DNA from 3 places in the Lysinibacillus zambalensis genome. Region 1 is predicted to be linked to each of the others. Evidence: riboswitches for the same ligand, from Rfam matches in the RefSeq annotation. Region 1 holds a riboswitch; each other region holds the start of a gene.

Region 1 (4,291 bases):
TATCTGTGCGACAGCAACAACAAATCTTTCACTTTTCTATATACATTTTCACTTTCAAATCTCTCCATAACAATATGTATCAATCATTTAACTTCCTTCGTGAATTGCTCTGGGATATACGTTAAATATGGCTTACCTGTCAGTGGATGTGTTTGAATATCGGCATAAACCCCAAATACATCTTGTAATAATGTCGGTGTAAGTACTTCTTCTGGCGTGCCAAAACAAACAATTCGACCTTGCTGTAAAACATAAATTTGATCGCAATACATAGCCGCAATGTTCAAATCGTGGATTGCAGCAACAACTGTTAATTGTAAGGTTTGGATTAGATCCATAAGCTGCAATTGATGCTGAATATCTAGATGATTTGTTGGCTCATCTAAAATAAGCACTTGTGCTTGCTGAGCAAGGGCACGAGCAACCATCACACGCTTTTTTTCGCCACCCGAAAGAGAGCTATAGCTACGTTTCTCTAAATGAGCGATACCCGTTTGCTTCAGTGCATCCTTTACGATTTGAAAATCTTGCTCTTGATCAAACTCCAATAGTTTTTTATGGGGTGTTCTCCCCATACTCACTAAATCATGCACTGTAAAATCAAATAAGACCGGTGTTTCTTGACTCACAACTGCTAGATTTTTAGCTATGTTTTTACTCGATTGCTTTAGAATATCTTGTTCATTTAATAACACTGTTCCACTTTCTGGTTTTAATAAACGGTACAAATTCTTTAATAGCGTTGACTTCCCACTACCATTAGGACCGATCAACCCAACAAATTGCTTGTCCTTTATTTGAACATTTACTTCATGTAATATGCGTTCATCAGAAATGGAGAATGATATTTGTTTCGCTTCTAATGTCATATTTTTTTAATCTCCTTCACCGAAAGAATAATTGTTACGACGTAGCAGCCAAATGAAAAATGGACCTCCGCAAAAAGCCGTGATAATTCCTATCGGCATTTCCTCAGGGGCAATTAATATTCGAGCAATTGCATCTGCCCAAACTAAGAATATCCCCCCTAATAATGCGCTAATCGGTATGACATACTTATGATTTGAACCTACAATTAGCCGTACAATATGTGGAATGATTAAACCAACAAATCCAATTGAGCCACTTACAGCAACCAACACACCCGTTAATAACGATACTAATAAAATAAGCTGTATTCGAAATTGTTGTAAGTTAACCCCTAATGTAACTGCGGCTTCTTCTCCAAGAAGTAATAAATTTAAGCTGCGATAGTTGAGCCATAACAAGGCAAATACTACAATAAAAATGACTGCAGGAATTACAAGAATACTCCATTTCGCCCCTGCTAGGCTTCCTAGCATCCAAAACATGACTGCCTTCATTCCCCCCTCTTGCTTCGACAACATTAAGATAAAATTTGAAATAGCAGATAAAATAAATGACACCGCCATCCCTGAAAGCAAAAGTCGAAAGACGGATACTCTACCGCCAACATGCGATAAGAAGAAAACTAACCCCATTGCTGTGAGAGAGCCTAAAAAAGCCGATACGGAAAGAGCATAAACGCCCAGAAATGAAAAGGCACCTAAAATGATGACAGCTGTGGCACCAACTGTCGCTCCAGAAGAAATCCCTAAAATATATGGTTCTGCAATTGAATTACGAACGAGCGCCTGAATAGCTGCTCCTGCAATTGCCAAGCCTGCTCCGACGATAGCAGCGAGTAATACACGCGGAGCCCTTATTTGCCAAATGATAATTTCCTGTGAGCGACTCCAATCTTGTTCGATTGAGCTTTGAATAATAGGGATTTTAGAAAGGATAACCTTCCATACATAAAGTGGCGTAACGGAAACCGATCCAACCATAATTGCAATTGTCATTGAAATAATAAGTAGTAGAAGAAGGGTCATCGAAAGTACCATAAATTTTCTATTCATCTTTTTATTAACTCCTAATCATTAAACATTAATTTCATCTAGCCGTAATTGTAGCTGATACTCTGCTAATATTTGCAGTACGAAGATAAATGAAAGAAAAAAGGGTATTCCATGCAAATGCGCATGGAAATACCCTAGAATCAATTATGCTTGGCATAATCGCGTCTTTCAGCGTGTATTTGGACACCTGCTGAAAGAAATTAAACAATGTTAGATTTTCTTCTACTATTGTCCGTAATCGCTTTCATCCTCGTGGGCATTACAGGAATAACTAAATGGCAGGTCTCCTGGCTTCGAATCAATGTATCTATGATTGCCTTCCCATTCTAGAACAGTGGCTAAATCATCATAGAACTCCTCGTTACAGTTGCGGGACAGCGTCGGATTTGCACCGATTTCCCTTTTAAGTGACACATTGTATAAGATGTCACACCATTAGTATCGAATGATTTAAAATTATGACAATTCTATCATATATTTCAATAGTTAGTCTATACTATCAATCATTTATCAAGTTAAGAAACACCTTTACGTTAACCTAAAACCGTAATAAAGTTGACACAAAAACTTTATTTTCTTACACTATTATTATCAACATTACTTTTTAGAGGTGAAATAATGACAACCATTGTGGAACATACACATCAAAAATTAAGAACAGTAGATATTGCATACATTGGACTTTTTTCAACATTAATGATGATAGGGGCTAATATTACGTCCATTGTGCCTTTCATGGTTGTTGGCGGAGTACCGATCACATTGCAAACGTTTTTTGCTATTTTAGCGGGACTTATTCTCGGTAGTAGAAAAGGGGCACTCGCTTGTACTGTTTATATGTGCATCGGTTTAGCAGGAGCACCTGTATTTGCACGATTCAGCGGAGGCTTTGGACAAATTTTAAGTCCTACATTTGGTTTCATTGTCTCGTTTATATTAGCAGCATTTGTCGCAGGGCTTATTGTAGAACGCATTGGAACGAAGAAAAGTTATGTAGTTGCTGCATTAGTTGCAACTGCTATTAATTATTTATTAGGGACAAATTGGATGTACTTTGCCTATAAGCTATGGGCTAGTGCGCCTGATGCTTTCACGTATAAAATAGCATGGCTTTGGATGATGCCTCCTTTGCCAAAGGATATTATTTTAGCTATATTCGCGGGTATTTTTGCATACCGTCTTCAAAAGGTATTGAAAATAATTCCAATCAAATAAAGGTTCATCACCAAAACGTGGGTTGATTTCCGTTCCGACTTATATATAAGGCAAAGAGTGTCGAGGCTTTAACCTCTATTATAAACCCAAAAAATATTATAAAACCTAAAAATGTCCCATCAGTATTTTACATACTAATGGGACATTCTATTGTTAAACGTATGTTTTCATCCAGTTTAAGAAGTTATCAATAACTACATCTAGGAATTTGATAGTACCCTCATCTGTTAAATGGCCTTCAGCATCAAATTTAGTGTGTACTGCGCCAATATAAACATCATTACCACTAAGTAATGGTGAATTTACTCCAGGTGAGAATAAAATATCTCTTAAGTGTAATTGTGCTTTAACAGTACCTAAGTTACCCATTGATGCACCCATCATGAATGATGGCTTACCAATCATTACTTTATCAACGCGAGATAACCAATCGATGGCGTTAACCATAACACCTGGCACTGTACCATTATATTCTGGAGTCAGCCAAAGAACGGCATCCGCCTCTTTTACTTGTGCTTTAAAATCTAATACTGTTTGTGGTGCTTCATTTTCGATATCTTGGTTATACATTGGTAGGTCTTTTAAGCTTAATACTTCAAGATCCAATTTCTCCGCATAACGCTTTTGAATAAATTTCGCTAACTGCAGATTATAAGATTCTTTACGGATACTACCTACGATTGCTACTACTTTCACAATATTTCCTCCTAAATGTGCATTAAATTTATTTTTTGTAAAGCACTTTTATTTTATACCGACCTAATAATAGGTTGCAAATTCCTCAACTGGTTTACGATAACCACGCAAGCGGCGACTACTTTCTTTTTCCTTACCAATTGTAATCATTAGCGCAATTTCTTGTGTTTCCGGGACATTAAAAAGGGCTCTCATTTGTTGCTGATCAAAGCCGATCATTGGACATGTATCCCATCCACGATTTTTGGCTGCCAACATAAATAACATAGCTGAAAGTGAAGCGTTACGAATAGCCTCCTCTTTCTTAAACTCCTCGCCGCGCTCATTATAAAATTTTGTATTTTCTTCAACAAGATTTTCTAACTCACAAGCATTAATAATGCCTAAGTCTACCATCCCTTGACTAAGGTTAGCAGTATTTTTATAGGCTTCTTTATCTCCTAAAACAAGTATAACCG
Region 2 (4,291 bases), on a different contig from region 1:
AGGCGGCAAAGGTTGTACTGTAGCTCATAAATGTTGAGACGGGGGCCCGGCCGGTTACAATCGCGTCATATTCAGTTATGATTGGTGCGTCAAATGTACCAGCAGCTTGCTGAATGTCCGTCATCATGCGGCCGATGAAATCACTAGGAGCTTTAAGTTTAAAGCGGTAGTACGGCTCTAGTAATATATTTTCTGCTTGTTCGAGCCCTTGCCGTAATGCACGGAATGTTGCTTCACGGAAATCGCCACCTTCAGTATGTTTATTATGTGCGCGTCCTGTTAAGAGTGTGAAGCGAATATCTGTAACCGGAAAACCGGTTAACAGCCCATGATGATCGCGCTCGAATAAATGTTTTTCAATGAGTCGTTGATGTCCAACTGATAAATCATCTGCGTGGCATGCATTGACAAATGTATTGCCGGTGCCGCGTGTATTTGGCTCCATCAATAAATGGACCTCTGCGTAATGCTTTAATGGCTCGAAATGACCGTAACCTGTCACCGTTGTGGTGATCGTTTCCATATACAAAATCTGTGGTTCGCTAAATGAAATGTCTAACGAGAACCGTTCATGAAGCACTTCGATAAGAACCTCGAGTTGGATGACACCCATAATATGAACATGAATTTCTTGAAATTTTTCATGCCATAGCACACGTAATGAAGGTTCTTCTGCTTCAAGAATACGGAAAGTTTTTAACACGTCCTTTATATGCTGAGTGCCTTCATAATGTACTTTTGCCTGTAAAGTCGGTACTAACTCAAAGGGCTGAGAATTATTCGAAGAACCAATAATATCGCCGATGTTTGCTAGACTAATCCCTTTTACTGCGAAAATCTCCCCGGCCTCTATCTTTTGAGAAGTTTCATACCGGTTGCCATTGTATAGTCGAATCTCCGTCACTTTTTCAGTCACGTCTCCAAATGAAAGTTCATCACGGACATGTAACGTTCCTTGCAAAGATTTGATAAAAGTTAAGCGTTGATGTCCATCATGACGAATTTTAAACACCTCACCTTGAAACGGAGCGTTGTTATTAAATTGTGTCTCTGTAAGGAGGGGGAGCTGTGTTAGGAATTCCTTTATTCCACTATCTTTTAAGGCAGACCCAGTAAAACATAGAAAGGCCTTTTCCTGTTTAATCATCCTAGATAAATGAGTAAGGCAGCTAGAGCTATCCAATGTTTCATTGAGAAAAGCATCGAGAAGGTGTTCATCACGTTCAGCAAGCCACTCCATTATGTCGTTTGAAACATAGTCGGAACGGAGCGGTTCGTCTACGAATAAAACATCTGCAGAGCAATCCTTTTGAAGCGCAGCCATTACAGCTTCAACATCTGCTCCTTCACGATCAATTTTGTTAATAAAAAAGAAGGTTGGAACATGATATTGGCGTAAAAGTTGCCACACTGTTTCAGTATGACCCTGTATTCCTTCGACAGCACTAACAATAATGATGGCATAATCCATAACCCGAATGGCACGCTCCATCTCTGGAGAGAAATCGACGTGCCCTGGTGTATCGATTAATGTATATGTATCATCCCCAAGCGTCATGCGGCCTTGCTCCGCAAAAATCGTAATGCCTCGCTGACGCTCCAGCTCATGACTATCTAAAAATGTGTCCTGGTGATCCACTCGTCCACGAGCTTGAATACTGTTTGTATGAAATAGTAACTGCTCAGAAAATGTTGTTTTACCGGCATCCACGTGAGCAAGTACTCCAATTGTTACATGCATAAAAAGATCCTCGTTTCTATTCATTCATTTAACAACATTGTAACAGAATTGGTATAAAAAATATTTCATATAGTGTTTATGTCGCAATAGTGTTAATATATGTATGATTGCGAATCTACTAGTCAATCTATATATAACAAAATAAAAATGACGTATTGGTGTAAATGACCTTTGTTATTTGCTTAAAAGGGAAATCGGTGCAAATCCGATGCTGTCCCGCAACTGTAAATGGGGAGTCTATACAAGATGCCACTGTAGCCACGCTATGGGAAGGCGTATAGATGATGAACCTAAGCCAGGATACCTGCCAATATGTATTTATTACTGAATCCACGAGGATGGGGATAGTGAATAGGTTGAAAAACCTTTCTTTTGCTATGCTAACCTCTTGGAAACAAGGGGGTTTTTTTATGCCCTTTTCTAAAATCGCTATCTGGTAGCATAGGAGTCTAAACGATTTCTTTCTATATATTTAACATCAAAGGAGAAGAGGACATGAAGAAATGGAAAAGCGTATGGCTAGTCTTTGCGATCGCAATGGTGGCTATATTGGGTGCATGTAGTGAAAAGGACAAACTAGAATCTGCTACACAAAGTGAGAAGGTAGAGCCTTCACAAGCTGAAAAGTCAGACATAACGATTAAAAATAATGGAACAACGCAAGTATATAAGGAAGCCCCCAAAAAAGCGATTAGCTTAAATCAGCACGTGACAGAAATTATGTTAGCTTTAGAGCTAGAAGATTCAATGGTAGGGACGGCGTACTTAGATGACAAAATTTATGAGCCCCTACAAGCGGCCTATGATAAAGTGCCTGTGTTAGCAAAACAGTATCCTACAAAGGAGCAGGTTATTGATGCAGAAGCAGATTTTTTATTAGGTGGTTGGAAAAGCGCCTTTGGAGAGAAAGGTGTAGGTACACAAGAAGAGCTTGAAACATTAGGCATTCACACTTATTTACATACAGCCTCAATCATGACGAAACCAACTTTAGACGATATTTTCACAGATATTCGAAATATCGCAAAAATTTTCCGTGTTGAAGATCGTGGAGAAGCACTAATTGAAAAAATGACAAAGGATGTAGAGAATGTCCGTGCAAAACTACCGCAAAATGGAGAAGAACTGCCTGTTTTAGTGTTTGATAGTGGTGATAAAGAGATCTTCACTGCAGGACAAAACATTATGAATGAACTTGTTACGATGGCCGGCGGTAAAAATATTTTTGGTGATGTAGAATCGGGTTGGACTACGGTGTCCAAAGAAGATACAGTAGAACGTAATCCAGCGGTCGTAGTTGTCATAGATTACGGAGAAACAACAGCGGAAGCAAAAATAAACTTCTTAAAAAATGATCCAGCCTTGAAGGAAATGGAAGCAGTGAAAAACGAACGCTTTGTGATTCTACCACTTTCTGCTGCATCTGAAGGGGTACGTGCTGCAGAAGCCATTCAAATTTTGGCGAAAGGCTTCTATCCTGAGAGTTTTTAAGCTATCCAATAAATGGGGGGCTAGCAATTGGCTAGCTCCTTTTTCATAAGGAGAAGTATTTATGAATGCATTCCGTTCGAATATACCGGACAAAACCTTCGAAAACTTAAACATTAATGGGGATTTTACTCGCCTTGCCGTAAGCCCAGGCATTATTAATAAACATTATACCCCTGCACAATTCCAAACAATAGCAAAGGTTGTAGGGGAAAAGGGTGCCATAAAATACTCTGCCTCTTACAGCATATTATTATCTATCCCAACAGTAGAAGTTGAAAAGACGATTGAGGAGCTAGAAGACGCTGGCCTTTATGTGGCAAAGCAAGGTCCGATTGTAGAGATGAAAGCGTGTGATTTTTGTGATGGTGACAAAATGGAGGCAGCACCAATTACAGAAAAGCTATATCATTCATTAAAAGGAATCACTGTCCCTACAAGATTACGTGTAAACGTCAATGGCTGTGCCTCTGCTTGTTATAATGCGGTGTATGATGATATTGGGCTTGTTTATCAAAAGGATAGCTTTGATGTCTATTTAGGAGCAGTGCCGATGGGAGCGAATGCAAAAGCTGGGACACTCTTTGCGAAAAAGGTAGGAGTAGAGCTTATTGAAGGCTTTCTAAAGCAAATCATTGAGCTCTATCAGAAACATGCTCGTCCGAATGAACCCTTTTATAAATTTTATCGCAGAACAAATTCTGCTGATTATTGGAAAGATTTAATCTTACTATTATCATAACGATGTCTCTTAGCGACTGATTACGTCTGATAAATCGCTTCATGTGATGATAGAAAATTAGAAGTATTTTATCATCAACATATCAATTTGCCTTACTAAAGAGGCTTGGGCATAAGAAAACTAAAATTTTCACATTTTAAAGCGCAAGAATTTATCATTTTAAAAACTGATTTCTTGCGCTTATTAAGTTTTGTCCCATCTTCTTATTTACAAAAAATATTGTTGAGTTGTTTCGATTTCATATAGATAGTGTTACTTGTCATAACAAGGCTTGTGTTTATTATTTTCTGATTATTCAGAAATAATAATGACAATTTGAC
Region 3 (4,291 bases), on a different contig from region 1:
AGGGGAGAAGGCTTTGATATGTTTTGTGCACGTGTTTTGGCAGGGTTCACTGCATTACCAAAAGGGGAAGATGTGTATCATCTCGTTGTCCATGGCGGGGTTATTCGAGCGCTACTCGTAGCCTTTGCTCCAACTGAGCAACCTTTTTGGTCTTACCAAACACCGCATGATAAAATGTTTTCTTTAACGTTTTCAAGAAAGGCTTGGGAGGAGAGAGCAAGATGCATGTCTTTATCGGAGGAGCCTATAGTGGAAAAACCGACTATGTCATGAAATTACTTACAGGTCAAAACGTTGAGCTAGTGGATGGCACTCTACCTGATGGCGCTCCTACTTGTGATGTACTAGTAATTAAAAACATAGAGAAATGGCTCGTAACACAAGACCTTGAGGATGATGAACCTCTTGTCAGAACTATTTTGACAAGACTAAAGACCCTTGAAGAAAATTGTGCATTGTATATAATTGTGACCGACATGGGGCGTGGTGTTGTGCCGATGGACAAACAGGCACGATTATTACGTGATACATGTGGGCGTTTGTATCAAGCATTGTTTGCTGAAGCCGAACAAGTCGTACGCATTTGGTACGGTATTGGGGAACAAATCAAATGATATAGTGACTTGCTTGCAGAGTTTGTAAAACACTTCACAAAAGTGGGATGACATTTGCAAAGTCGCATGCTTTGTATATAAGTTGATTGGAGTGGAGGCTGGTCGACTCCTTGGGGATCAGCGATATTGAGGAATGAAGGCTAAAACCATCACATCTTGTGATAACGCCTTCGTGACTAACATCCTGTTGTCCCGACGCCCCCAGGAAGCTCTGCGCGAAAGCGAAGCGTCAGCGATAAAGCGTACAGCCGGAACGGAAATCAACCCCAAGCTTTGATGAAAAAATTTAACGGAAAGAGGCAATGGAATGGATCGACAAAAATTGATGAAATTGACGCTCACTGCCATGGTAGCGGCAATTTGTGCAGTAGGTGCAGTCATTAAAATTCCAACATTTATTACAACTGCTGCGCTTGACTCTGCACCGGCATTTTTGAGCGTTGTATTTTTATCGCCAGTATTAGCTGGTGTTGCGGGAGTCATTGGGCATTTTATTTCAGCCCTAACTACTGGCTTTCCTTTTGGACCACTACATATAATTATCGCAGTGGAAATGTTTATCGTTGTATGGATCTTTGGGGTTATGCATAAAAAAGGCATGTATTTCTGGAAATGGCCTGTGGCACTTATTTTAAATGGTGTCGTGGCACCTATACCATTTTACTTTATTATTAGTCCGGCGTTTTACTGGACGTCATTGACTAGTCTTCCACTGGCAACACTCATTAATCTAGTGATCGTTGCGGTGGCGATGCCAGTTCTGTCGAAGGTGTTTGTACGTAAGGAAGGTCGAGTACATTGAGAAATGCAATAAAAATAGGTGAGCTCATTGCGACAACCGATAATGCCGCTGCAATTGGCGAAAAGCTACAGGATGTTGTGTCTGCTCCAGATCAGCTTACAGCATATTTTACTGCACGTGTTACATTTTTAGAGCAGCTTGCTGCAAATGCTTTACCAAAGCATATTTTACTTGCTAATTTTTCAGGGGATGCTACATGGTCTCGTTATGTTGCAGGCATTCAACAGGTTTTTGAGGAGGCTGGTCTTTTTTGTCCGCAAATAGACGGTAGTTCAGAGACTAATATGCCAACTTTACAATCAGGCTTGTCAATAACGATGCTTGGGGAGCAGCAGAAACGAACAGCAACTAAGCATGAGCAGCTAAGTTGGTACACATATGGTTTGCCACTTGTAGGCAATGAAATCCTTGCACAACCTGAAGATGTCGCACAGCTGCAACCTATTTTTCAAGCGTGGAAAGAGGGAATTGTGCAGCAAGTATGGCCAGTTGGATCAAAAGGTTTACAAGCAGAATTTAGCCGGCTTTTTGGCGAGCAACAGGTCAAAAGTGCATTAAATGTTGAGAAAACAGCTGGTCCATGTGCAGTAGTTTTACTTGGAATTGATCCAGAAAAAGAGCAGCTAGTACAAAAATATTTTCCTAGAAATTTTGAAAAACTACGTAAAACTGCATTGTAATCGGGCTTGCTTCGAGAAAAAGTAGTACTTTAAAAAATTCAAGGGGCAAAACGCCTATTGCAACTATAAACACTATATGTTAGATTTGTTTAGGAGTTAAAACACAATATATAGTATTTTGGACGAGCGGTACCAAATATGGTTTAAAAGGGAATTCGGAAAAGAGTCATCTTAGGCCGAAGCTGTCCCCGCAACTGTAAGTGCTGACAAATGATGAATAGGCCACTGTAAAGAACGGGAAGGCCATCATTTGGAGGAAGCATGAGCCAGGAGACCTGCCGATTTGTTCAAGACAGCAACACATTCTTCGGGGATTGAGAAGTGGAGGCGAGAGATTTGTCCACTTCTTAGTGTGCATGTCCTTCATTTCCATTTCCGATTTTACTGCGATCACGTAACCGATAAGTGTTGCGTGATCGCTTTTTGTGTTGCTGGAGAAAGAAAGGGAGAGAATGTATACATGACAATTCAAATCGAACAGCAAATTGCTAAGCTCAAGAAAAGTTATACGGAGGATGAACTCGAAAGTTTTGTAAGATTATCGGATCGATGGCTACGAAAAAACGACAATGCGACATTTGAAGCATGGGCGGATGCGATGATTTTACAAACGCTTAGCCTAATTGATGAGGAGGAGCCATACTGGACATTCGTCGCAGCTCAAATTTATTTAGAAAAACTATATGATCAATTTGCAATGCGCCGTGGCGTTCCAGTGCAAGATGTTTATAAATGTTTCCCGGAACAATTAGCACGCTATACAGAAGCTGGTTTGTATCATGAAAGTTTAACAACAAAATATAGTGAGCAGGATCTTCAAGAACTCGCTTCCTATTTAGAATCAAGTCGAGATGAATTGTTTACGTATATTGGCTTAAAAACATTAATGGACCGCTATGTAGTCCGTGATTACACGAAAACACCAGTAGAGCTACCACAGGAACGATGGATGGTCATTGCGATGACCCTTATGCAGGATGAAACAGAAAATCGTTTAGAAAAAGTACGTGAATCTTACTGGGCAATGAGTAATTTATATATGACTGTGGCAACACCTACATTATCGAATGCAGGTAAAACACATGGCCAGCTATCTAGTTGCTTTATCGATACAGTAGATGATAGTTTACAAAGTATTTATGACACGAATACAGATGTTGCAACATTATCGAAATACGGTGGTGGTATTGGTGTTTATATGGGCAAAATTCGTAGCCGAGGCTCATCAATTAAAGGCTTTAAAGGTGCATCTAGTGGTGTTTTACCATGGATTAAACAGCTTAATAATACGGCGGTTTCAGTCGATCAGCTAGGTCAACGACAAGGAGCTATTGCTGTTTATTTAGATGTTTGGCACAAAGACGTCTTTACGTTTTTAGATTTACGCTTAAACAATGGGGATGAGCGTTTACGTGCCCATGATATTTTCACAGGGCTATGTTTACCGGATTTATTTATGGAAACGGTTGAAGAGCGCGGGGAATGGCATTTGTTTGATCCACATGAAGTACGAGAAGTTATGGGCTTTTCACTAGAGGATTTCTACGATGAGAAAAAAGGTGATGGCACTTTCCGTACTAAATATGCAGAATGTATTGCGAATCCATTATTAAGTCGTGAGGTCGTACCAGCTATTGATATTATGAAACGTATTATGCGCTCGCAGCTTGAAACAGGCGTGCCGTTTATGTTCTATCGAGATGAAGTAAATCGCATGAATCCGAATAAGCATGAGGGAATGGTTTATAGCTCGAACCTGTGCACAGAAATATTTCAAAATATGTCAGCTACTGAATTCGAGTCTATTACTCTAGAAGATGATGTCATCGTAACACGTCGCAAGCCTGGCGATTTCGTTGTATGTAACTTATCATCTATTAATTTAGGCAGAGCTGTACCGGCTGGTGTTTTAGAAAAATTAATTCCGATTCAAGTACGTATGTTAGATAATGTTATTGCTTTAAATACAATTCCAGTAAAACAAGCAGAGCGTACGAATCTACGCTACCGTGGCATTGGACTTGGAACATTTGGCTGGCATCATTTATTAGCATTGAAAGAAATTCAATGGGAGTCTGAGGAAGCTGTAGAATTTGCGGACAAGCTATATGAAGAAATTGCGTATTTAACGATTCGCGCTTCTAACGATTTGGCAAGTGAAAAAGGAGCCTACCCATTATTTGAAGGCTCAGATT

Evidence for each region. Region 1 has a riboswitch for cobalamin ahead of ABNX05_RS25480 (FecCD family ABC transporter permease). Riboswitches for the same ligand answer to the same signal wherever they lie in the genome.
Region 2: it holds a riboswitch for cobalamin, as region 1 does, so the genes downstream of both, ABNX05_RS11845 (ABC transporter substrate-binding protein) here and ABNX05_RS25480 (FecCD family ABC transporter permease) in region 1, are expected to answer to the same signal.
Region 3: it holds a riboswitch for cobalamin, as region 1 does, so the genes downstream of both, ABNX05_RS03155 (ribonucleoside-diphosphate reductase subunit alpha) here and ABNX05_RS25480 (FecCD family ABC transporter permease) in region 1, are expected to answer to the same signal.

The regions. Positions count from the first base shown of each region.
Region 1 covers NZ_JBEGDG010000040.1:23,277-27,567, reverse strand. Annotated here, with positions in the region: gene ABNX05_RS25485 (heme ABC transporter ATP-binding protein) at 84-869, opposite strand; gene ABNX05_RS25480 (FecCD family ABC transporter permease) at 876-1,922, opposite strand; cobalamin riboswitch at 2,183-2,374, opposite strand; gene ABNX05_RS25475 (biotin transporter BioY) at 2,541-3,137, shown strand; gene ABNX05_RS25470 (NADPH-dependent FMN reductase) at 3,291-3,833, opposite strand; gene ABNX05_RS25465 (nitroreductase family protein) at 3,897-4,291, opposite strand, start outside.
Region 2 covers NZ_JBEGDG010000007.1:164,835-169,125, reverse strand. Annotated here, with positions in the region: gene ABNX05_RS11850 (GTP-binding protein) at 1-1,741, opposite strand, end outside; cobalamin riboswitch at 1,881-2,067, shown strand; gene ABNX05_RS11845 (ABC transporter substrate-binding protein) at 2,237-3,232, shown strand; gene ABNX05_RS11840 (precorrin-3B methylase) at 3,294-3,971, shown strand.
Region 3 covers NZ_JBEGDG010000002.1:65,954-70,244, reverse strand. Annotated here, with positions in the region: gene ABNX05_RS03175 (histidine phosphatase family protein) at 1-273, shown strand, start outside; gene ABNX05_RS03170 (bifunctional adenosylcobinamide kinase/adenosylcobinamide-phosphate guanylyltransferase) at 270-614, shown strand; gene ABNX05_RS03165 (ECF transporter S component) at 922-1,416, shown strand; gene ABNX05_RS03160 (hypothetical protein) at 1,413-2,096, shown strand; cobalamin riboswitch at 2,207-2,394, shown strand; gene ABNX05_RS03155 (ribonucleoside-diphosphate reductase subunit alpha) at 2,557-4,291, shown strand, end outside.